3 regions of the Parabacteroides sp. AF17-28 genome follow, and region 3 is predicted to be linked to each of the others. Evidence: riboswitches for the same ligand, from Rfam matches in the RefSeq annotation. Region 3 holds a riboswitch; each other region holds the start of a gene.

Region 1 (7,930 bases), on a different contig from region 3:
TGCTCGGGCCCCGCTAAGGGGCAATTTCCGCACAAATCTTTTCAAGATAAGTGGCATCCGTTTCATCGAACGTGCCAAGCGCATCACTGTCTATATCCAGGACGGCAACGACTTTAGCCTCTTTGATGACCGGCACGACGATTTCTGAACGGGAGGCGGAGTTGCAGGCGATATGGCCGGGAAACTTATCGACATCCGGAACGATGATTGTGCGGGCTTCTTTCCAGGCTGTGCCGCATACGCCTTTCCCGTAGCGGATGCGCGTGCAAGCCAACGGGCCTTGGAATGGTCCCAATATTAACGTGTCTTCTATCACTCTGTAGAAACCGACCCAGAAGAAACCGAATGTCTGCCGGAGAGCGGCGGCGATATTTGCCATATTTGCCACTGCGTCAGTCTCACCGACTGTCAATGCTTTCAATTGAGGAAGCAGTGTTTCGTATTGTTCTTTTTTGCTTCCGTCGTTGATTACTAAATTTTCCGCCATAATTTTTATACTTTATAAGATAACAAAAGTAACCTTTTTTTCTAAATCTGCGTACCTTTGCAGCATGACTAAACAGAATTCTCCTTTAGTGCTCGGTACCGAGCCGATCAGCAAGCTGCTGACGCAATACGCCATTCCTGCCATTATTGCCATGACGGCCTCTTCGCTCTATAATATGGCTGACAGTATCTTTATCGGACATGGCGTCGGGGCGTTAGCGATCTCGGGCCTTGCCCTGACCTTTCCGTTGATGAATCTGGCTGCCGCTTTCGGTTCGCTGGTCGGGGTGGGGGCTTCCACACTGGTGTCTGTGAAGTTAGGGCAAAAGGATTACGAGGGGGCGAACCGGGTGTTGGGAAACGTGCTGGTGCTGAATGTGGTGTTGGGACTTGCGTTTACGCTGGCTTTCATGATGTTTCTCGATCCTATCCTCTATTTCTTCGGAGCGAGTGAGAATACGATCGGGTATGCGCGCGATTACATGAAAGTGATCCTGATGGGGAATGTGGTGACGCATATGTATTTAGGACTGAACTCAGTCCTGCGCTCTTCCGGCTTTCCGAAGATGGCTATGTATGCAACGCTGGCATCCGTGGTGATCAACTGTGTGTTGAATCCCCTCTTTATCTTCGGTTTCGGCTGGGGAATCAAGGGGTCGGCGTGGGCAACGGTTATCTCGCAGGTTATTTCCCTGACCGGACAATTGATCCATTTCTCCCGGCCGACACAACTTTTGCATTTTAAAAAGGGCATTTTCCGACTGAAGAATGAGATTGTGAAAGGCATCCTCTACATTGGGCTGTCGCCTTTCCTGATGAACCTTTGCGCTTGTTTGATCGTAATCCTGATTAATCGGGGGCTGAAAGAACATGGGGGCGATATGGCGATCGGGGCATACGGGATCGTGAACCGGATTATATTTCTTTTTATTATGATTATCATGGGATTCAACCAGGGAATGCAACCGATTGCCGGTTATAATTTCGGTGCCCGCCTCTATCCGCGTGTGACGGAGGTGACGAAGCTGACGATGAAGTGGGCGATCGGGGTGGCAACAACAGGTTTTCTGCTTTGCCAGCTGTTCCCTTCGATGATTGTCCGTATGTTTACAACCTATCCGGAGTTGATTGCGGCGGCTGTATCAGGCTTGCATATCGTCTTTGCCGTTTTTCCGATTGTCGGATTCCAGATGGTGGCGACGAACTTTTTCCTTTCTATCGGGATGTCGAAAAAGGCGATCTTTCTTTCGTTGACGCGTCAGTTGCTGTTCCTCGTACCCTGCCTGCTGATTCTTCCTCCCTGGCTTGGCACGTTGGGCGTCTGGATCAGTATTCCGATTGCCGATGCGACTGCTACCGCCGTGACCGCTGTTGTATTAATAAACCAGTTCAGGAAGTTTCGTGCTAAATAAAAAATGTATATCTTTGTGACAACACATACTATTTAGATAAACTAATATTCAATGTAAGTATGAGGACAAGAGCAGAATATCTGGAACTACTTCGCTGTTATAAACAACAGATGGCCGAACGATATGGTATTATCCGTTTGGGAATATTCGGTTCTGTTTCCCGTAATGAACAAAATATAGATAGCGATTTGGACGTTTGTGTAGAGATGAAGGAGCCGGATGGCTTTATTCTTCTAAATATTAAATACGAATTAGAAGAATTGCTGAACTGTAAGATCGACATAATTCGTCTTCGTGATAATATGAATATCTTACTAAAAAGAAATATAGAGAGGGACGGGATATATGTGTAAGGAAGAAGTTCTATTATTATTTAAACAAATCAGAGATTCGTTGTGTACGATTGTTACTCGTTCTATACCTGTAAATACAGCTGATGATTTTACTCATTCTCCTGATGGGATGATGAGATTGGATAGTATTTGTATGTTGTTGGTTACTATTGGTGAAGCAGTAAAGAATATTGATAAGTATACACATAAATCTCTTTTCTCAAAATATCCGGCAATAAGCTGGCGGAATGTGATGGGGCTGCGTGATATAATTGCACATCAGTATTTTAATGTGGATGCAGAAATAATTCTTCGTATCGTAAAAGTAAATGTTCCTCAATTACAGAATGAAATTGATCGCATTATAATAGATTTAGAGAAAGATGCATTAGAAGAGAATGCAGATAAATAGAAATAATTATGGACGACAATAAAATCATACTCACCATCGGCCGGCAGTTTGGCAGTGGTGGCCGCGAGATAGGGCAGAAGTTGGCAAAGGCGCTGGGTATTGCCTATTATGACAAACAACTGATGGCGATTGCTGCCAAGGAGAGCGGGCTCAGTGAAGAGTTTTTTGAGAAGGCTGACGAACGGGCATCCAGTGGGCTGGCATACGCTTTTACGATGGGCTATTCCTATATGGGGCTGTTTCCTCCGTATGCCGATGTGTTGTCTAACGACCGTTTGTTCCTCTACCAGAGTGATGCGATCCGGAACTTGGCGGAGAAAGGTTCTTGCATAATTGTGGGCCGATGTGCCGATTATATCTTGCGCGACGATCCGGATTGTTTGAGTTTCTTTATCCATAACAACAAAGAAAACCGGATCCAGCGGATTATCGAAAACCAGCATGTTACGGTGGAACAGGCGGAAGAGTTGATGACAAAAACCGACAAATCGCGTGCTGCCTACTATAACTATTATACGAATAAAGAGTGGGGAGTTGCCTCGAGCTATAACTTCTCGATTGATGTTTCCGTGTTGGGAGTGGACGAAACAGTCGAGTTTATGAAAAGTTTTGTAGAACGGAAAATGAATAAACGCCCGCCGCATTTCGGATAATTTATTATCTTTGCAACCGACTTATCATAGGGGTGCCTTACTATCAGGCTGAGATTATACCCATAGAACCTGCCCGGGTAATGCCGTGAAGGGAAAAGGTAGAATTGCTAAATAAAGGGGAGCGTTACCTCTATGTGCTTCCCGATGTTTAAACTCTAATTATTATTTTGTATGGAACAGATTGTTTCAACAGGAATTATTGACTCTTACTTTGCGAAGTTGAAGAGTAATTTGTCTATTGATGTCGCTATTGTAGGCGGTGGTCCTTCCGGTATTGTTGCCGCTTATTACCTGGCTAAAGCCGGAAAGAAAGTTGCTTTGTTCGACCGTAAACTGGCTCCCGGTGGAGGTATGTGGGGCGGCGCCATGATGTTTAACGACATCGTCGTGCAGGAAGAAGCCATGCCGATCGTGAAAGAGTTGGGCGTTAGCTATAAGGATGCCGGTAACGGTACTTATATTATGGACTCCGTACACACCACTTCTGCCTTGATCTATAACGCAACGAAGGCCGGTGCAACTATTTTCAACTGCTATTCTGTAGAAGACGTTGTGTTCCATAACGACGCCGTAGCCGGCGTGGTTGTGAATTGGGCTCCGGTTATCCGTGAAGGTATGCATGTGGACCCGCTGACGATCATGGCAAAGGCTGTTCTGGAAGGAACAGGTCACGATTGCGAAATTGCCCGCGTAGTTGCCCGCAAGAACGATATTAAATTGAACACTCCGACCGGCGGTGTGATCGGCGAACGTTCGTTGAACGTCGAGTTAGGCGAATCTACGACTGTCGAGAATACAAAGGAAATCTATCCGGGATTGTTCGTTTCCGGTATGGCTGCCAATGGTGTAAGCGGTAGTTTCCGTATGGGACCGATCTTCGGCGGTATGCTGATGAGCGGAAAGAAAGCGGCTGAACTTATCTGTGCGAAAATCGGTTAACACTTTCAACTATCAAAATGCTCTTTCAGAGCATTTTGATATGTTCCCGTTGTGCGTTGAAGAACTGGATGCGTTGTATTTCTCCGCTCACCGATATGTTGGTCGAGAAGCGTTTGAGAGATTTGATCCATTCCCGCTGGCTCTGACAGAACTCCTTGTCTTTAGAAGAGATCGAGTTGATCGAGAAGATGCGAATCATCCCGAATTCGAAATTCTTCATGCTGACGTAGCTGTAAGTCGCTTCGAAATCAATATTCGAAATATAGATATTAACGTTCTTTCCGCTAATCGGATACTTGCCGATGGTTGCAATCTCTTCCAGTTCGTCAAGCAAATGAAAAAGTTCCTCTTTCAGTTTTGCAACTTCTTCTTCCGTGACTAAATGTATATCCTGAAAATATTTGATATCATTGACCAGGTGTTTGAAGATCAATTGATCCCATATGTAATTGGTCGTCTCGATTTCTTGGGAGATGTTGACAAATTTTTTTTGTGCATCGGCCAGTTCTTCCGTCAGTTGAAGTTCGGAGAAGTTTTTAACGCAGTTTACTTTCTCATGCTGATACATCCATTTGAACAGGCGGAAGCGTGAAAGATATTCATATCTCAGATAAAACGCTTGCGGTATCATATTGGATGCTGTGCAAAGATCGGATTCAGGATCACCGGCTATAGTTTCCAATACTTCCGTGTAATGCCTGATGATAGATGAGTAGGTCTTTAGTGGTTCTGAATAATGCAAAAAGTTCAGATTGAACATGGTATTATTTGTAAAACCAGCACTGACGACCTGGTCCAGTGAAACGCCTAATTTTTTTGATAAGGTGGCTGCTTCTGCTAATGTAAAAGGTACCTCGCCTCTTAATCTGCGGTAGACAGCTTCTTTCCCGATGTATAAAATGTCCATTAATTCATTTGCGAGATTTGAACCATCGGGAATTTTCATTTTTAACGCTTCTATCAGATTATTGTTGAGTACATCTGTTGTCATTTTATTTCTCCCTATTAAATATGTATATGTAGTATTTACTCTTATAACGCAAGAAAGAGCTCTTTTGTTCCGAAAAATGAAATAAAAATGAATCAAAAGTCAATTATGAGAGTCAAATTGGCCTTATTCTTTAGATGTATAATTGTGTAGTAATGAAAAACTTCTTATTTTTGCATCACTAAGTATGAGAGCGAAACGGAAAATATATCAGTATGTGATGCTGCTTGTTAGTATCGTGGTGCTACTGTCGGTCGTTGTGCCGCATCATCACCATAGTAACGGGTTGCCGTGCTATAAATCGTTGTCGACCGAAGCGGCTCATGGTGGGCATGGCAGTTCGCAATCGCATGACTGCGGCTGTAACGGGCATAACATCGCGCTCTATACATCTATCTTTTCACATACGACAGATGGAGATGCAAGTCAATATCTGTTCCCCTTGCTTGTACTTTTTGACTATATAAATCCTCCTGTTCCGGTATTCTATAAACTCTTATTTGAGAAAGACCGGTCCTTTTACATCGAGTCCCTGCATGATACGTGGATAATATCTGCGTCAGGGCTTCGTGCGCCTCCGTTCTATGTATAATTGATGATTGAGTGAAGTCGTGTCAAGAGTGTTAATTCCCGCTTTTGATGCAACCTTCTATCCTTATTATTTATTATCGAATATACATTAGACAAATCTATCAGAATGAAGAAGATATATTTAGTGTGGGTGATTTTCGCCTACCTGTTAGCGGGTTGCAGTGGGAATACTGCGACTCACGGAGAGCACGAACACGAAGCTCACGAGCATGAAGAAGGACATGATCACGATCATGAGGGGCATGACCATGAACACGAAGGGTATGATCATGCACATGAAGAAGCCGGTGGAGGACATGCCGGAGAAATATCCTTTAAAAAGGCGCTTGCGGAAGCAGTCGGGCTGAAGACGCATAAGGTGGAACCGGGCGCTTTCACGGATGTGATCAAAACAAGCGGCCGTGTGATGGCGGCCCAGGGAGAAGAGTCGGCTGTTGTCGCTACAGTCCCCGGTGTGGTGACATTCGGCAACCTGTCGTTTGTCGATGGAGCGGCTGTACGCAAGGGGCAGGCAATCTTGAGTCTTGCATCCAGCGGGCTGTCTGACGGAAATGTGGCAGCCAAAGCCAAATATGCGTATGAGAACGCAAAGAAGGAATATGAACGCATGGACGCCTTGATAGGGGATAAGATCGTTTCAGCCAAAGATTTCGAGCAGGCCCGCCTGAATTATGAGAATGCGAAAGTCGCCTGGGAAGCTGTTGCAGGAAAACAGACGGCTAACGGTGTTTCCGTTGTTTCGCCGATAAATGGCTATCTGAAGAACCTGCAAGTGAAGGAGGGTGATTATGTGACTGTCGGCCAGCCGTTGGCGACTATCTCACAGAACAACCGCCTGGTGCTGCGTGCGGAGGTTTCGGAGAAATATTATAACTATTTGCCTTCCGTGCAGTCCGCTAATTTCCGTACGCCGTATGACAATGCGACTTATAAACTGTCCGACCTGCGCGGACGTCTGCTTTCGTATGGGAAGGCTTCCGATGCAAACTCGTTTTATGTGCCGGTAACGTTCGAGTTCGACAACAAAGGCGCTATCATTCCCGGTTCGTTCGTGGAAATCTATCTGCTTACCGCACCGCTACAAAATGTGATAAGCGTTCCCGTCTCTGCACTTATCGAGGAGCAGGGCGTCTATTCCGTCTATGTTCGCGAGCATGAGGAAGCCTACAAGAAAGTGCCTGTGACGTTAGGAGCCGATAACGGTTCCGAAGTGCAGATCCTGAGCGGCCTGAAAGCCGGTGATGAAGTCGTGACCGAAGGCGCATACCAGATCAAGTTGGCTTCTGCCTCTAATGCTATTCCTGCACATACACACAACCATTAATAATGTGCCAATGTGCCAATATGCCAATATGCAAATGGATAGAATGTCTTTATCCTGTAGCCATTGGCATATTGACACATTAGCAAATTGAATAATTATTTCTATGCTGAACAAGATAATATATTACTCGCTGCATAACAGGCTGGTTGTACTGGTCTGTTCCCTGCTGCTGATGATTGCCGGAACATATACGGCGTTCCATACGGATGTGGATGTGTTCCCGGATTTGAATGCGCCGACTGTTGTTATCATGACGGAGGCGAATGGCATGGCGCCCGAAGAGGTGGAACGCCTGGTTACTTTCCCGGTGGAAACGGCTGTGAACGGTGCGATGGATGTGCGCCGTGTGCGTTCGTCTTCTACAACCGGTTTTTCGGTTGTCTGGGTTGAGTTCGATTGGGGGACGGATATTTACCGGGCCCGCCAAATCGTATCCGAGAAGCTGGCCGTTGTCGGTGAAAGCCTGCCGGAGAATGTTGGGAAACCGACATTAGGCCCGCAATCCTCCATTCTGGGGGAAATGATGATTATCGGATTGACGGTTGACGATTCGACGGCCGTCACTACCCAAATGGACCTGCGTACGATTGCCGACTGGACGATCCGTCCGCGACTGCTTTCGACAGGCGGCGTGGCACAGGTGGCTGTTATCGGTGGAGACATTAAGGAATACCAGATTCTGCTCGATCCGGCTCGCATGAAGCATTACGGCGTCAGCTTGAATGAAGTCCTGACCGTGACCCGTAATATGAACCGGAATGCCAACGGCGGCGTGCTCTATGAATACGATAAC
Region 2 (7,930 bases), on a different contig from region 3:
TACGCCATATAGCCGTCAAAGAACAAGTTTTTACTGAATGCCGTCGTCGTTGTTCCTCCCACACGGAAGCGGGCTCCTTCGATCGCATTACCACTGATCGCCGTATTCATCGGACCAAACTCGAATTTACTTTTCAACGGGTCCTTATTGGTCGGGATATAACCGGAAACGAGGATCGATACGACCTGTTCCGTTATGTAAAAGATCGGAACGGAGCGGAATTTTGCCATCAGCTTCTCGACGGAATTGGGATTCTTCTTAATCCCCTCTTCCGGACGGTTGCTTATCCAGAATTCATCCGTCTGCCGATACGCTTCTTTCAGCGTAATAACAGGCGCACTCTCCTTGAACACCTGGGCCTGTTCGGCATCCGGCTCCTCAAACGACTGGTTGCTGTAAACATTCAGGCGCCGCGCATACATTCCTTTAGACTTTTCGCTTAACTTGAAATTGACATTGATATCGTCTTTCGTAATGATACGGGTACTGTCCGGCGTACGTTCGAACGTCTGTTCGATTGTCATTCCGGATACGAAGTTCAAGTTGATATCTTTGGGAACGTTAAGGATCGCTTTCTGCACAAAGAACGTGGAGTCGAGCGTGACAAACAGATGCCCGGTAAAACCGAATGTCTCCGAATTGAAGGGGACAAACCCCAGATCAACGCAGTTCCGCCCGTTCACCTCCAACGTGTCGAGCAGATAATATTTGTAATAGTTCGGTCCGATTGTGGAAAGCGGGCTTACAAACCGTTGCAGAAACAAAGGAATATCGTTTTTAAAGATATCGACTTCCCGGAAAACCTCGTTCAGGAACTGCTGGATACCGTCGCGGGAGAATATTTCATCCACACCGGATGCTTTGCTGCCTTTGACAACCCGTTTTTCCGACTTCGGCTCTTTGCGATAATATACCGTTTCGACCTTTTCCCTTTCCGAAACCGGTAGAATAGTCGTACCGACATCAAGTGTATCGACAAAATCAACCAGGAAATCAAACTTGCCCGGCTTTCCGTCTTTTTTAGGTTTAGGATGGAAATCGTTCATCGCAAAGACCATCTTCTCATACTGATCGTATTGAAAATAGTCATGATTACGAGGGTCATTGCTTTCACGTGAAGCAATCACCTGTTTTACAAAGGTCACAGCCGGATTCTCCTTTTTGCTGTATTTCTCCTTTTTCGGCTTGACAACGACCTCATTCAACGCGATTCCGTTCGGCGCTAATTGTATTTTCAGATTATTGGTCCTGCCCGGAGTGACTCCCACTTCTTTTGTATCATATCCCAGATAGGAAACAACCAAGGTTCTGTTGGCATTCGGAGTAGAGAATGTGAAATTCCCGTCCCCGTCAGTTGCCGTTCCTATCGTCGTTCCTTTGAATATAAGAGATACATAAGGTAATCCTTCCCCAGTAATCGAGTCGGTCACTATTCCTTTTATTATCGTATTCTGTCCATTTGCTATCCATACCACAAATAAGGATGCCAGCAAAAAAACAATCTTTTTCCCCATCACAATTTTCTATCCTTAGATTTTTACTTTATCCCTAATTAAACGCTGCAAAAGTATAACAGTTTATTTTTACAGAGTGTTCCAAAACGTGCACATAATCTTCCAATTGAAAAAAATTCTTTCTACCTTTGCCTGTTGAAAGGGGTGCCATACTGTAAACGGGCTGAGATTATACCCTGTGAACCTGATGCGGGTAATGCCGCCGTAGGAAAAAACAGACAAGGCTTTTCCCTCCTTTTTTATATATAAATGAAAACAAACACAATGTTTCGCTATCCGGTAGCACTCACAATTGCCGGCTCAGACAGCGGCGGCGGTGCAGGAATACAGGCGGACCTGAAGACATTTTCAGCATTAGGCGTATTCGGAGCTTCTGTAATAACATCCATTACCGCCCAGAATACAACGGGTGTAAGGGGGATACAGGCTGTTTCGCCGGAAATAGTGGAAGGACAGATAAATGCCGTATTCGAGGATATAACGGTCGATGCCGTAAAAATCGGGATGTTGCATAACCGGGAAGCTGCCAGGATTGTAGCCTGTGCGATCGACCGTTTTTCGCTTTCAAAAGTAATTCTCGACCCTGTCATGATTTCGACAAGCGGCAGCAAGCTGATGGAAGACGAGACGATCGAAGTCATTGTAAACGAATTGTTCCCTAAGGTCATGTTAGTGACTCCGAATATAGACGAAGCTGCTTTCCTGTCAGGCATGCCGATACGGAATGAAGAAGAGATGGAAAAAGCCGCTCAAGAGCTTTTAGCCCGGGGATGCCGTTCCGTCCTGATGAAAGGCGGCCATCTGGAGGGAAGCGAAAGGGCCGATATCCTGTTCACGAAGGATGCAGCCCCTCTCCGACTGGTTGTCCCGGCTGTTCAGACACAAAACACGCATGGCACGGGATGCACACTGTCTTCCGCAATTGCTGCTTATATGGCTTTGGGAAAAGAATTGCCGGATGCCGTAAGCTTGGCAAAAGAGTACGTAACAGCCGCTCTCGAGGCCGGTGCCGATGTGCAAACCGGACACGGGCATGGACCTATGAACCATCTGTTCGCTCCCGTTCCGTTGATAAAAATAAAAGCATGAAAAAGCTGATTGTAATCACGACACCGGGCTTCTTTCCGGGAGAAAACATCATTCTCACCCGGCTTTTTGAAGAAGGAATGCAATCTCTCCACCTGCGTAAGCCGGAAGGAAAGATTGACGAACTGCGCCGACTGCTGGATAAGATACCGACCGTCCACTATCCGAAAATCGTGCTCCACGACTGCTTTTCGCTGGCAACAGATTACGGCTTGGGGGGCGTGCACCTGAACCGGCGTAACAGCCTGGCGCCATCCGGCTTCAAGGGGACGGTCAGCCGTTCCTGCCATTCCATCGAGGAAATCCGACACTACCAGTCGCTCGACTATCTCTTCCTGAGCCCTATCTTCCGGAGCATCTCGAAAGAAGGATACGGAAGCGGTTTTGCAATGGAAACCTTACAACAGGCCTCCGATGCCGGAATCATAAACGAAAAGGTTTTCGCCCTTGGCGGCATAGACCTCGCCACTCTCCCGTTGCTCCGCCCTTTCCGTTTCGGAGGAGCGGCCGTGTTGGGCGCGCTTTGGGGAGAACGTCCGTCGACAGACAAACAGGATATTATTATCACACAATATAAAAAACTACAAGCATGGAATTAGACAATTATTTAGAGAGCTGCGCCGGCAGAGGCCGGTATGCTTGTTTCACCGGCCAAAACCGACTTATGTTCATCACGCATCGTACAAACAAATATACAGAGCTGGATGAGATCAAGATGGTAATCAAAGGCGGTTGCAACTGGGTTCAGCTCCGCATGAAAGACAATCTGAACCTTGAAGTCGCCAAAGAAGTTTCGCACTTCACCCTGTTCAAAGGCGGTTTAGATTGTGTCTGCTGCCTGGACGACAACCTGGAAATGGCAATCAAAGCCGGTATCCATTGCGTCCATTTAGGGAAAAACGACATGCCGGTATCAGAAGCCTGGCGGATCATCATCGAAAAAGGCTTGGACGACCTTTTCCTTGTCGGCGCAACGGCAAACACCTTCGAGGATATTTTGAAGGCGGACCGGGAAGGCGCTTCTTACATCGGCCTGGGGCCGTACCGTTTTACCGAGACGAAAAAGAACCTGAGCCCCGTGTTAGGATTGGAAGGATATCAAAAAATCATGGAACAATATAGGGAAGCCGGTCTCGAAATTCCTATCTTTGCCATCGGAGGCATTCAGTTTGAAGATATTGCCCCCTTGATGGAAACAGGGATAGAAGGTATCGCCGTCTCCGGAGCGATCATCAATGCCGATGATCCGGTGGAAGAAACACGCCGTTTCATCAGGGAGATCAACAAACACAAGCCGGACCCTTGCAGGGACGATTCAGAAATATAAAAAACATACAATACAATGGCAAGTAAAAACAGAATACGCATTACCTATCCTTCATCGGAAAAGATCTATGTTCCCGGCAGCATCCACAAGATAAATGTGGGCATGCGCAAGATCAAGATACTGGATACCGTCACGCGTGGTGAAGACGGAGAACTGATCCACAAAAAGAACAATCCCGTAATCGTTTACGACACCAGCGGTCCGTTCTCGGACGCTAAAATCACAGTCAATACGCAGAACGGCATTCCCCGCATCCGCGAATCCTGGTATGCAGGGCGCAAGGATCTGGTACAATTGGAAGAATTGACTTCCGACTACGGCCGCCAGCGTTTGGCAGACCCGTCGCTGGACGCCATCCGTTTCCCGAAACACCATCTGCCTTACCGGGCGAAGCCGGGCAAGAACATCACCCAGATGTATTATGCAAAAAAGCGTGTGATCACACCCGAAATGGAATACGTGGCAATCCGCGAGAACCAACAAATCGAAGCCCTCGGCCTGAAATCCTATATCACACCGGAATTTGTGCGCAAGGAGATTGCCGCCGGACGCGCCATCATCCCGGCAAACATCAACCACCCGGAAGCCGAACCGATGATCATTGGCCGGAAGTTCCTGGTCAAGATCAACACGAACATCGGAAACTCCGCCCTTTCGTCCGGCATCAACGAAGAGATCGAAAAGGCCGTATGGAGTTGCAAATGGGGAGGCGACACGCTGATGGACCTTTCCACCGGCAACAACATCCACGAGACGCGCGAATGGATCATCCGCAATTGCCCTGTGCCGATGGGAACAGTCCCTATCTACCAGGCTTTGGAGAAAGTGGACGGAAAAATCGAAGACCTGAGTTGGGAGATTTACCGCGACACGCTGATCGAACAGGCCGAACAAGGCGTCGACTACTTCACCATCCACGCCGGCCTGCTGAAGAAACACGTCGAACTGACGCAGACGCGTCTGACCGGTATCGTTTCACGCGGAGGCTCGATCATGGCCAAATGGATGCAGATTCATAATGAAGAGAACTTCCTTTATACCCATTTCGCCGAAATCTGCGAAATCCTGAAGATGTATGATATTGCCGTCTCGATCGGCGACGGTCTCCGTCCGGGTTCCATCTATGATGCCAATGATGCCGCCCAGTTTGCCGAACTGCATACGATGGGCGAGTTGACACAGATCGCCTGGGACCAGTTCGTACAGGTCATCATCGAGGGACCGGGCCACGTCCCCATGAACAAGATACAGGAGAATATGAAAGAACAGCAATATGCCTGCCACAACGCTCCGTTCTACACATTAGGCCCGTTGACAACCGATATCGCACCGGGTTACGACCATATCACATCCGCAATCGGAGCCGCCCAGATCGCTTGGCACGGGACGGCGATGATCTGCTACGTCACCCCGAAAGAACATCTCGGGCTGCCGGACAAGGAAGACGTCCGTACAGGTGTTGTCGCCTATAAGATTGCCGCCCATGCCGCCGACCTGGCCAAAGGGCATCCCGGCGCACAAGTGCGCGACAATGCCTTGAGCAAAGCCCGCTTCGAGTTCCGTTGGAAAGACCAGTTCAACCTGTCGCTCGATCCGGAACGCGCCCTCCAATACTACAAGGACAGCGCCGTGACGGATGGCGAATACTGTACGATGTGCGGCCCGAACTTCTGTGCCATGCGCCTGAGTAAGGACTTGCATAAAGAAGATTGCGGGAAGTAGATAGCCCGCCTTTGGATACGGTAAATGATGATTTAACGGTGTGTTTGCTCGTATTTACCGGACGCAGACGGGCGCAGATTACACAGAGGAACGCAGACTTATTTTCTTTTAAAGCAATAAATGATCTGCGTTCCTCTGCGTCGTCTGCGAAATCTGCGTCCGGTAATACAAACATAGCGTCTTACCGATAAATCATCATTTATTGTTTCAAATCTGGCAAGTTTTGAACCTCCTGCAAACCTGATGAAAATATACAATATCCCCCCTTTCCTGCCGTTTTTCTATTTCATCCGAAATCTTGATCGATTTTGGATTGACTCTTTTCACGTTTTAAACTCCCCTTTCTGACAATAGGAAAAACGAGGTGCGCAGTCCGTTCCGGAAAGCGTGCAATTTGATTGCTGAAAATCAGAAACACCGACAATGTGATAAACCTTAACTCCCGGAGAATCGAATATTTGAAAATAAAACGGACGGCGTCCCAAATATCTCAAGGAAATTCAGGTGCTTTTTTGCCCTAAAGACGGTCCTCTTTTCAATTACGACCGTCCTAATCGCCATTACGACCGTGCTAATCTTCGCGAGGTGCCGAGTGCACTACACATTAGCACGGTCGTAATGGCAAAGAGGACGGTCGTAATTGCTGGAAACGCTCAAAAAAGAGGAAAAAGTTCCTTTTTAAGGTCTAAAAAGCGGATTAACATTTGTTTTGTTTCGGATGTCTTTTGAACCTAAAAAATGCGTTTTTTACAATAAGACCCCCTGCCGCAGGCTCTCTTTTGCCATTGATTTCAATCAATGGGTTGACGCTTTAGCGTGTCATTGCGGGCTTGACCCGCAACCTTATACTACACTGATTTACAATGATTAGTATGAGATGGCGGGTCAAGCCCGCCAGGACACAGACGCTATAAATAGGACTTTTGGCACATCCCCAAGCTCTAAAACCGTTTGGCAAAAGAGAGTCTGCGGTGGGGGCTTATTGTATAAAACGTGTTTTTCAGGTCCAAAAAGAGGTCCTAATTCAAAAAATGTCAACCCAATTTTCAGCTGTCAAAAAGGGGCTTTTTCCTGTGATTCGGCACCTTATCGCCATAAAGAGGGACTTTATCGCTCTGATCCGGAACTTTGTTGCCTTGAAGTCAGACTTCATATAGTACGAAGTCAACCTTCAGAGCGATGAAGCGTTACTTCACGGCAATTTTCTGCGCACCTCACGGCAACAAGTCCCCAAAATTTCCTTGGGATATTTGGAACGCCGTCCGCATTTGTTCGCAAATATTCGATTCTCCGGGAGTTAAGCTTTATCACATTGTCGGCGTTTCCACCTTTCGGTAATCAAATTGTACGCTTTTCGAAACGGGCTGCGCAACTCATTTTTCCTATTGTCATTCGATCTGATTAAAACCGTGAAAAGAGTCAATCCAAAATCGACCAAGATTTCGGACGAAATAGAAAAACGGCTGAAAAGGGGGGTTATTGTTTAATATAATATTTATATCTTCGCAAAAAAAGCATCATTATGGATAAGATCAAAACAGGTTTGGCAGCCTTCGGTATGTCCGGGCAAATATTTCATGCTCCGTTTATCAGCACGAACCCGGCTTTCTGTCTGACGGCAATCACAGAGCGCAGTAAGGAACTCTCGAAAGAACGCTATCCGTCGGCACGCATCGTGCGCAGCTTTGACGAATTGATTGCGATGGACGAACTGGAACTGATTGTCGTCAACACGCCCGACAGCACGCATTATGACTATGCCCGCCGTGCGCTGGAAGCCGGAAAGAACGTGATTGTGGAAAAGCCTTTCACGGCGACAGTCCGACAGGGGGAAGAACTCATTGCGCTTGCCCGCTCCAAAGGGTTGGCCCTAAGTGTGTATCAGAACAGGCGCTGGGATTCGGATTTCCTGACGGTCAAAGAGATTTTAGACAAAGGAGTGTTGGGACGCCTCGTCGAGTTCGAATCGACCTTTCCGCGCTATCGTAACTTTATCAAGCCCGGAACGTGGAAAGAGACCGGCGAGATGGGCGGCGGCCTGACCTATAACCTCGGGGCGCATGTCATCGACCAGGCTGTCCAGTTGTTCGGCGTGCCGGAAGCTATTTTTGCAGACATAGATATTATCCGTACCGGCGGACTGGTGGACGATTACTTTGTGATACACCTACTTCGCCCCTCCAAAGCGCCACATGTGAAGGTGACGCTGAAATCGAGTTACCTGATGTGTGAACCGGAACCCCGTTTTGTGCTGCACGGCACGGAAGGTTCGTTTGTCAAA
Region 3 (7,930 bases):
GGTAGTTCATATTAGCCAACTCCTCCTTAATCTTTTCCGGATTGGCATGCGGTTTATCGATCTTGTTGATAGCAAAGACGATAGGAACACTGGCAGCCGAAGCATGATTGATCGCTTCAATCGTCTGCGGCATGACATTATCGTCGGCAGCCACAATGATAATCGCGATATCCGTTACTTTGGCACCACGGGCACGCATAGCGGTAAACGCCTCGTGACCCGGAGTATCCAGGAATGTAATACGGCGTCCGCTCTGCAGCTTCACGTTGTAAGCACCGATGTGCTGTGTGATACCTCCGGCCTCACCGGCAATTACATTTGCATTACGGATGTTATCTAATAAAGAAGTTTTTCCATGGTCGACGTGTCCCATCACGGTTACGATAGGCGGACGCGCAACCCAGTCTTCTTCATTATCGTCTTCTTCATCGGCCTTGATGGCTTCCACCACTTCGGCACTTACATATTCTGTCTTGAAGCCGAATTCTTCAGCTACAATATTAATAGTCTCCGCATCCAGTCGCTGGTTGATGGAAACCATGATGCCGATACTCATACAAGTAGCGATAACCTGGGTTACAGGAACGTCCATCATGTTGGCAAGGTCATTGGCTGTAACGAATTCCGTCAGCTTCAGGATCTTGCTTTCCATTTCCTCCTGTTCCATCAATTCGTGCTCACGTTTCTGCACGGCGTCACGTTTGTCACGACGGTACTTGGCACCTTTATTATTCTTGTTTCCTTTGTTGGTCAGGCGAGCCAGTGTCTCTTTTACCTGCTTCTGTACATCTTCCTCACTGATCTCCGCCTTCACCGGCTTGCGCAAGCGGGGCTTACGATCGTCGTTCGAATGATTCGGACGTGTCGGACGCGCGTTCGTACCCGGTGTATTGTTAACATCTACCCGGTCTTTCTTAATACGGTTACGCTTTTTCTTTGCATCCTGATTACCTTCGCCCGGTTTGACAGGAGCACCGGGTCTTGCTGTTGCATCTTTCGGTCCCTTGTTGAAAGGACCGTTACCCGACTGTCCCGGTTTATTACCGGCAAACCTCTCACGTTTGTCATCACGTTCCTTCTTCCGCTCTTCTTTAGTCTTCTTCTTAGGGCGGGTAGACTGATTTAATGCATTCAGGTCAATCTTCCCTGTCACCTTGATTTTAGACTCGAACTTCGGAGTATTCAACCGGAATAACTCATCGTCAGACCCGCCATCGGCAGAAGCCGCCGGCTCTTCAGTATTTACGGTCGTTGACTCTATGGTTGCTGTTTTCGGCTCCTCTACAGGCTCCGGTTTAACCACTTCTGCTGGTTCCTTTTCCACTACTATAACTTTTTCTTCTTTTTTCTCCTCTGGCTGCTGTGTTACATCCGGAACTTTCACCTCAGGCACTTTTACTTCCGGGGTTTTCACCTCCGGAGCCGGAGCTTCAGCAGTTTTTGCAGCAGGAGCCTCCACAGGCACCTCTACTTTCTTTTCCACAGGAGCAGAAACCGGTTCAGGTCGTTCTTCCTGTGTTCTTTTATGCGGTCTGTCCAGATCGATCCGGCCCTTTGTAACAATTTTGGGCTTGAATTCTTCCGGTATCACAGTCTTTATTTCCGAATTCCTTTCTTCTTTCACAGAAGCAATTTCCTTATGAGGGCGTTCGGGCACAACCCGCTCACGCTCACGCCCTCCGTCCGGTAAATCTTTACCAAACTCTTTTACGAGCAAAGCATACTGTTCATCACCGATTCGCGTGTTGGGATTGTTATCCTCAACCTCGAACCCTTTCTTGCGTAAGAAGTCAACAACTGTGTTGATTCCTACATTTAATTTCCTTTGTACTTGTATTAATTTTATGGGCATATCAAACTTTGTCGTAATACTTATTCCTGAGTTTCATCCTCTTCTTTTTCTTCTCTCTCTTCAACCTCTTCTTCAAATTCGGCAGATAAGATAGCAAGTACCTCGTCAACAGTCTGTTCTTCGAGGTCGGCACGTTCAATTATCTCGTCGCGGCTCATCGCTAACACGCTCTTCGCGGTATAGCATCCTGTATTTTTCAGCGCTTCGATAACCCAAGCATCGATTTCATCCGAGAATTCATCCAAGTAGATGTCTTCTTCATCTGCACCTTCCACATCGCGGAATACGTCAATTGCATATTCGGTCAACATACAGGCCAGTTTGATATTCAAACCACCCTTACCGATAGCCAATGAAACTTCTTCAGGACGAAGATAAACCTCTGCCTTATGTTCTTCTTCGTTCACTCGTATAGAGGAAATTTTAGCCGGGCTTAATGCACGCTGGATAAACAGCGATACATTGGATGTATAATTAATTACATCGATATTCTCGTTTCTCAGCTCGCGAACGATACCGTGAATACGGGAACCCTTCATTCCGACGCAGGCGCCAACCGGATCGATACGGTCGTCGTACGACTCTACGGCTACTTTTGCTCTCTCTCCCGGAATACGGGCTATTGCCTTGATAGTGATCAGACCATCATTGATTTCAGGCACTTCGAGTTCAAACAAACGCTGCAGGAATAATTTGTCTGTACGGGAAAGAATAATCTTCGGATTGTTGTTGTAATTATCCACCCGTTGTACGATTGCACGTACTGTCTCACCTTTGCGGTAAAAGTCTGTCGGGATCTGTTCTGTTTTCGGGAGCAGCAACTCATTACCCTCGTCATCCAGCAACAGGATTTCTTTCTTCCATACCTGATAAACATCGGCAGCAATGATGTTACCGATTTTATCTTTATATTTAGCAAATAAGCTGTCTTTCTGTAATTCAAGTATTTTTGAAGCTAACGTCTGACGCAGGTTCAAGATGGCACGACGTCCGAAGTCTGCAAAATGCACTTCGTCGGTTACTTCTTCGCCGACTTCGCAATCAGCGTCGATCTTACGGGCCTCAGTCAATGTCAGCTGAAGGTTAGAGTCTTCCAGTTCGTCATCTGCAACAACCGTACGGTTTCTCCAGATTTCAAAGTCTCCTTTCTCAGGATTGATAATTACGTCGTAATTTTCATCCGTACCGAACATTTTAGCGATCACGTTGCGGAATGAGTCTTCCAACACGCTGATCATCGTATCCTTATCTATATTCTTCAACTCCTTGAACTCAGCAAGTGTGTCAATCATACTGATTGTTTCCTCTTTCTTGGCCATAATCTTTTACTTGAATCTTATTAAGTATTTTGTATATTTTATTTCATCGAATGTATATGACTGGTCTTCCTGTACAGCCACCTTACGCTTGGCACCTTCGGGTTTTACCTGTTTTTCAACAGTTACGACTACCCCGTTTTCATCGGCCGATTTCAATACACCTGCCAACTTCGTACCGTTTTTAAGCAGCATTTCCACTTCATTGCCTATATTTTTCACATACTGGCGAAGCACTTTAAACGGAGATGTTATACCGGCGGAACCCACTTCAAGCTCGAAGTCTTCCGCATCCCGGTCCAGGTGACCTTCCACATAACGGCTCAACTCCACACAGTCGTCGATGCAAACACCCTCATCATTATCTATCTCTATGATAATCAGGTTACCCGGTTTAATTACTACGTCTACCAAATAATTGTCGGAAGAAGCTAATTTCTCTTCAACCAACTGACTTATTACGTCCTTTTCAATCATACACATACAGTTAAGAACAAAAGAAGGGGACTGCCCGCCCCCTCCTCATCTTCGCTTAATCGCCCGCAAATATACAAATAATCAATGAGTTTTCAAACAAATATTATTATTTCTTTCATATCCGTATCAGATATTGTAAGATTCCCTCTTTTTACGTTTCTTTGTACCCGAATTCAAAAGGGGTGCTTATGGTTCAATACCATAGGCTGAGAACATACCCATATTACCTGTACGGATAATGCCGGCGTAGGGAATTGAAAAACCAAGCCTTCCGGGCTTGCATGGTATATTTCTTCCGACACTCCTTTTCACCGTTCGTTTATTTTATTTAGGTTATCAAAAAAACAAAGGATGAAAAGTGTATTTATTTTAGCCTCATCATGGGCTGTACTGACTGCGCAGGGAATAACTGTCGAACCTGCCGATTCACTGAAAATTTCCAAAGACGTATCACTGGATGAAGTTGTTGTCACAGCAACCAAAGTCGCCAAAGGGACGCCTGTCGCCTACAGCGAGTTAACACAAGACGAACTGAAACGACGGAACGACGGACAAGGTATCCCCTACCTGATCCTACAATCACCGTCCGTTATCATGACTTCGGATGCCGGAACGGGTATCGGTTACTCCGGTTTCCGCATTCGCGGAACAGATGCCAACCGTATCAATATCACAGTCAACGGAGTACCCGTGAACGACTCGGAGTCGCATACCGTCTTCTGGGTGAATATGCCCGATTTCGCCTCTTCGGTTGACAATATCCAGATACAGCGCGGTGCCGGGACTTCTACCAATGGGGCTGCCGCATTCGGTGCAACCGTCTCTATGCAGACACAAAAATCGGAACTGAAGCCCTACGCCGAATATTCGGTATCAGCCGGCTCGTTCGGAACTGTCAAGAATACAGTCAAGTTCGGTACCGGACTTCTCAATGACCATTTTGTTTTCGACGCCCGTTATTCCAATATCCAAAGCGACGGCTACATAGATCGGGCCGATGCCAATATGCATTCCTACTTCGCATCGGCCGCCTATTACGGAGACAACACGCTGATTCGTTTCCAGACATTCGGCAGTATCGAAAAAACCTATCAGGCATGGACCGGTGTTCCGTCCTATATGCTGGATTCCAACCGCACATACAATCCCTGCGGTGAATATAAAGAGGATGGAGTGACCAAATACTACAAAAACCAGACAGACAACTATCGGCAGCAAAACTACCATCTGACCGCCAGCCAGCGCTTAAACGATCTCTGGAACATGAACCTGACTCTCCATTACACACACGGAGCAGGTTACTATGAAGATTATAAAGGCGGCGCTAAGTTTAAAAGCTACAAACTGAATCCTTATATCAACAGCCAGGGCGATACGATCACCAAGACCGATCTCGTTCGCCGCAAATGGCTGGAAAATGATTTCTATGGAGCCATCTACAGTGCCAATTTCCGGGGCGAACGCCTGCAATTCTCAGTAGGAGCCGCTATCAACCGTTATGACGGCAACCATTTCGGCCGCGTCATGTGGGCAAAACAATCGAACAGCCTTCCCGAACCTGATTATGAATACTACCGCAATACCGGCAATAAGCTGGATTATAATATGTACGCAAAGGCCAACTACCAGTTCCATCCTCACCTGAACGGCTACCTGGATATGCAATACCGAGGCATCCACTACACAATCAAAGGAAGTGACGATAAAGCCGGTGACAACGTAAATATCAATAAATACTGGAACTTCTTCAACCCCAAAGCGGGTATTAATTTCCAAAAAGACGGGCACAATGCTTTCGTCTCATTCTCCGTAGCCAACCGCGAACCCAACCGGGACAACTTCACAGAGGCCGGCCCGGACGAACGTCCGCAACATGAAACCTTATACGACTACGAAGCAGGCTATGGTTTCGGAAATTCCCGTTTTCACGTCGGTGCAAACCTTTATTTCATGGACTATAGCAACCAATTAATCCTGACCGGTAAGATCAGTGAAATCGGTGAAGCCCTTACCTCCAATATCAAAGACAGCTACCGCATGGGGATCGAGTTGACCGGAGGCGTGGAAATCGCCCGTTGGCTGGATTGGAGCGGGAACCTGACATTGAGCCGGAACAAAATCAAGAATTTCACAGAAAGCATCGAAGTGTACGAAACCCTCCCTAACGGCGATTGGGGCTATCAGCGTGAGGATCACAATAAGCTGGGAACGACCAATATCGCTTTTTCACCGGATATCATCGCCAACAGCATGTTCAACTTCAATTGGAAACAACTCAGTGCAAGCTTTAACTCCCAGTTTGTCGGACGCCAATATATCGACAATACTTCCAGCAAAGACCGCTCCATCGATCCTTACTTTGTAAGCAATCTGCGTGTCGGCTATGTCTTCAAGCCGAAGTTTATGAAAGAAATCGCTCTTGATGTCACAATAAACAATATATTTAACGAGCAATACGAGACGAATGCCTGGGTTTACTCAGCAATGGTCGACGGTGAGCGTTACAAAGAAGACGGCTATTTCACCCAGGCGGGGATAAATGCCATGGGCCGGGTAACATTCAAGTTTTAAACAATGGAACAATTATTGGAATATTTCGGAGTATTGACGGGGTTGCTTTATCTGCTTTTAGAGATCAGGCAGCACCGTGCCATGTGGGTAGTCGGCTTCCTGACCTCCCTGGTCTATGTGTTCGTCTTTTTCTTTTCAAAAATATATGCCGACATGGGGTTGAACATCTATTATGTCGCCATCAGCATATATGGCTTTTGGCAATGGACCCGTAAAAAAGCAATAAACGAGGAAAAAACAAATCAGAACGCCCCGGCGAATGAAGCAATCCTCTACCGCAACATGACGTTCCCACTTCTTACGGGAATAATCCTCGCAATCCTTGCAATTTATGCCTTGCTCTATTATATCCTGCATAATTTCACCGATTCGCCTATCCCTGCCGGTGATGCGTTTACCACTGCCGTCGGGATCGTCGCCACCTGGATGCTGGCCCGCCGGATCATCGAGCATTGGATATTCTGGATCATCGTCAACTGCGTATCCGTCTATCTTTATTACCTGCGTGGACTATACCCCACCATGTTTCTATATATTTGCTATGCCATACTGGCTGCAGTCGGATTATACACCTGGAAAAAGAAAGGAATAAAAACAAATGATAGCACCTTATAATTGCGTCGTCATCGCAAACGGCAATTTTCCGCAAACCACTTTGCCGCTCCGCCTGCTGCGCGAAGCCTCCGTCATCATAGCCTGCGACGGAGCCGTACAGGCTTTGCATGATGCAGGCATCACCCCGACAGCCATTGTCGGTGATCTGGACAGCATTCAACCCCGCTTCCGGGAACTGTATGCCGGCCGTATCCACATCGTAGAAGACCAGGAAATCAACGACCTGACAAAATCCGTCCGTTTTGCCCACCAATCCGGAGAAAAAGAGGTCCTGATATTAGGAGCCACCGGGTTACGCGAAGACCATACACTGGGCAACATTTCCCTGTTGGCTGATTATGCCTCCCTGTTCGACCGTGTGGAAATGCTTTCGGACTATGGCATCTTCACCCCCATCCGGCAAACAACAACGCTGGACAGCCACCCCGGGCAGCAAGTATCCCTTTTCTCCCTCTCCCCCTGCGGCAGGATAACAACATCCGGTCTCCGCTGGCCGATAAACGACCGCCAGCTGACAGCTTGGTGGCAAGGGACTCTCAACGAAGCGACAGGAGACAGCTTCACCATCACCCTTTCGCCCGGCAGCCAGGTCTTAGTCTACCGCACCCTGTAAACGAATAGTTCATTTCTAAGAAAAAGTGAACTATCCCGTTCCCGCGCTTGACGCGGGATCGCATTAAAACCGACCGTATAAACAACTGATTGATAAGGACTGTTCTATTGCGGCCCCGCGTCAAGCGCGGGGACAGGGCAGTTTTGGCACATCCCTAAGCTCAAAAACCGTTCGTTGAAACGAAACGGCAAAAGAGAGCCTGCGGCGGAGGGCTTATTGTATAAAACGCGTTTTTCAGGGTAAAAAAACATCCGAAACCGAACAAATGCTAATCTACTTTTCTACTATCAAAAAGGGGCTTTTTCCTATGATCTGGCACCTTATCGCCATGAAGAGGGACTTTATCGCTCTGATCCGGAACTTTGTTGCCCCGAAGTCGGACTTCATATAGTACGAAGTCAACCTTCAGAGCGCTGAAGCGTTACTTCAAGGGAATTTTCTGCGCACCTCACAGCAATAAGCCTCCAAAATTTCCTTAGGATATTT

The links. A riboswitch is a leader RNA that binds a small molecule or an ion and turns the genes downstream of it on or off. The one in region 3 is predicted to bind thiamine pyrophosphate.
Region 1: it holds a riboswitch for thiamine pyrophosphate, as region 3 does, so the genes downstream of both, DWW90_RS15140 (sulfide-dependent adenosine diphosphate thiazole synthase) here and DWW90_RS05680 (TonB-dependent receptor) in region 3, are expected to answer to the same signal.
Region 2: it holds a riboswitch for thiamine pyrophosphate, as region 3 does, so the genes downstream of both, thiD (bifunctional hydroxymethylpyrimidine kinase/phosphomethylpyrimidine kinase) here and DWW90_RS05680 (TonB-dependent receptor) in region 3, are expected to answer to the same signal.

The regions. Positions count from the first base shown of each region.
Region 1 is NZ_QUGV01000022.1:36,529-44,458, forward strand. It holds gene DWW90_RS15115 (GAF domain-containing protein) at 14-487, opposite strand; gene DWW90_RS15120 (MATE family efflux transporter) at 552-1,898, shown strand; gene DWW90_RS15125 (nucleotidyltransferase family protein) at 1,958-2,251, shown strand; gene DWW90_RS15130 (DUF86 domain-containing protein) at 2,244-2,642, shown strand; gene DWW90_RS15135 (AAA family ATPase) at 2,651-3,295, shown strand; TPP riboswitch at 3,314-3,407, shown strand; gene DWW90_RS15140 (sulfide-dependent adenosine diphosphate thiazole synthase) at 3,467-4,234, shown strand; gene DWW90_RS15145 (hypothetical protein) at 4,260-5,225, opposite strand; gene DWW90_RS15150 (DUF6769 family protein) at 5,410-5,814, shown strand; gene DWW90_RS15155 (efflux RND transporter periplasmic adaptor subunit) at 5,920-7,137, shown strand; gene DWW90_RS15160 (efflux RND transporter permease subunit) at 7,241-7,930, shown strand, end outside.
Region 2 is NZ_QUGV01000004.1:81,644-89,573, forward strand. It holds gene DWW90_RS03895 (DUF5686 and carboxypeptidase-like regulatory domain-containing protein) at 1-1,514, opposite strand, end outside; TPP riboswitch at 1,645-1,742, shown strand; gene thiD (bifunctional hydroxymethylpyrimidine kinase/phosphomethylpyrimidine kinase) at 1,764-2,603, shown strand; gene DWW90_RS03905 (thiamine phosphate synthase) at 2,600-3,199, shown strand; gene DWW90_RS03910 (thiamine phosphate synthase) at 3,190-3,927, shown strand; gene thiC (phosphomethylpyrimidine synthase ThiC) at 3,943-5,649, shown strand; gene DWW90_RS03925 (Gfo/Idh/MocA family oxidoreductase) at 7,172-7,930, shown strand, end outside.
Region 3 is NZ_QUGV01000006.1:20,715-28,644, reverse strand. It holds gene infB (translation initiation factor IF-2) at 1-1,852, opposite strand, end outside; gene nusA (transcription termination factor NusA) at 1,873-3,171, opposite strand; gene rimP (ribosome assembly cofactor RimP) at 3,178-3,645, opposite strand; TPP riboswitch at 3,814-3,915, shown strand; gene DWW90_RS05680 (TonB-dependent receptor) at 3,997-6,216, shown strand; gene pnuC (nicotinamide riboside transporter PnuC) at 6,220-6,831, shown strand; gene DWW90_RS05670 (thiamine diphosphokinase) at 6,815-7,444, shown strand.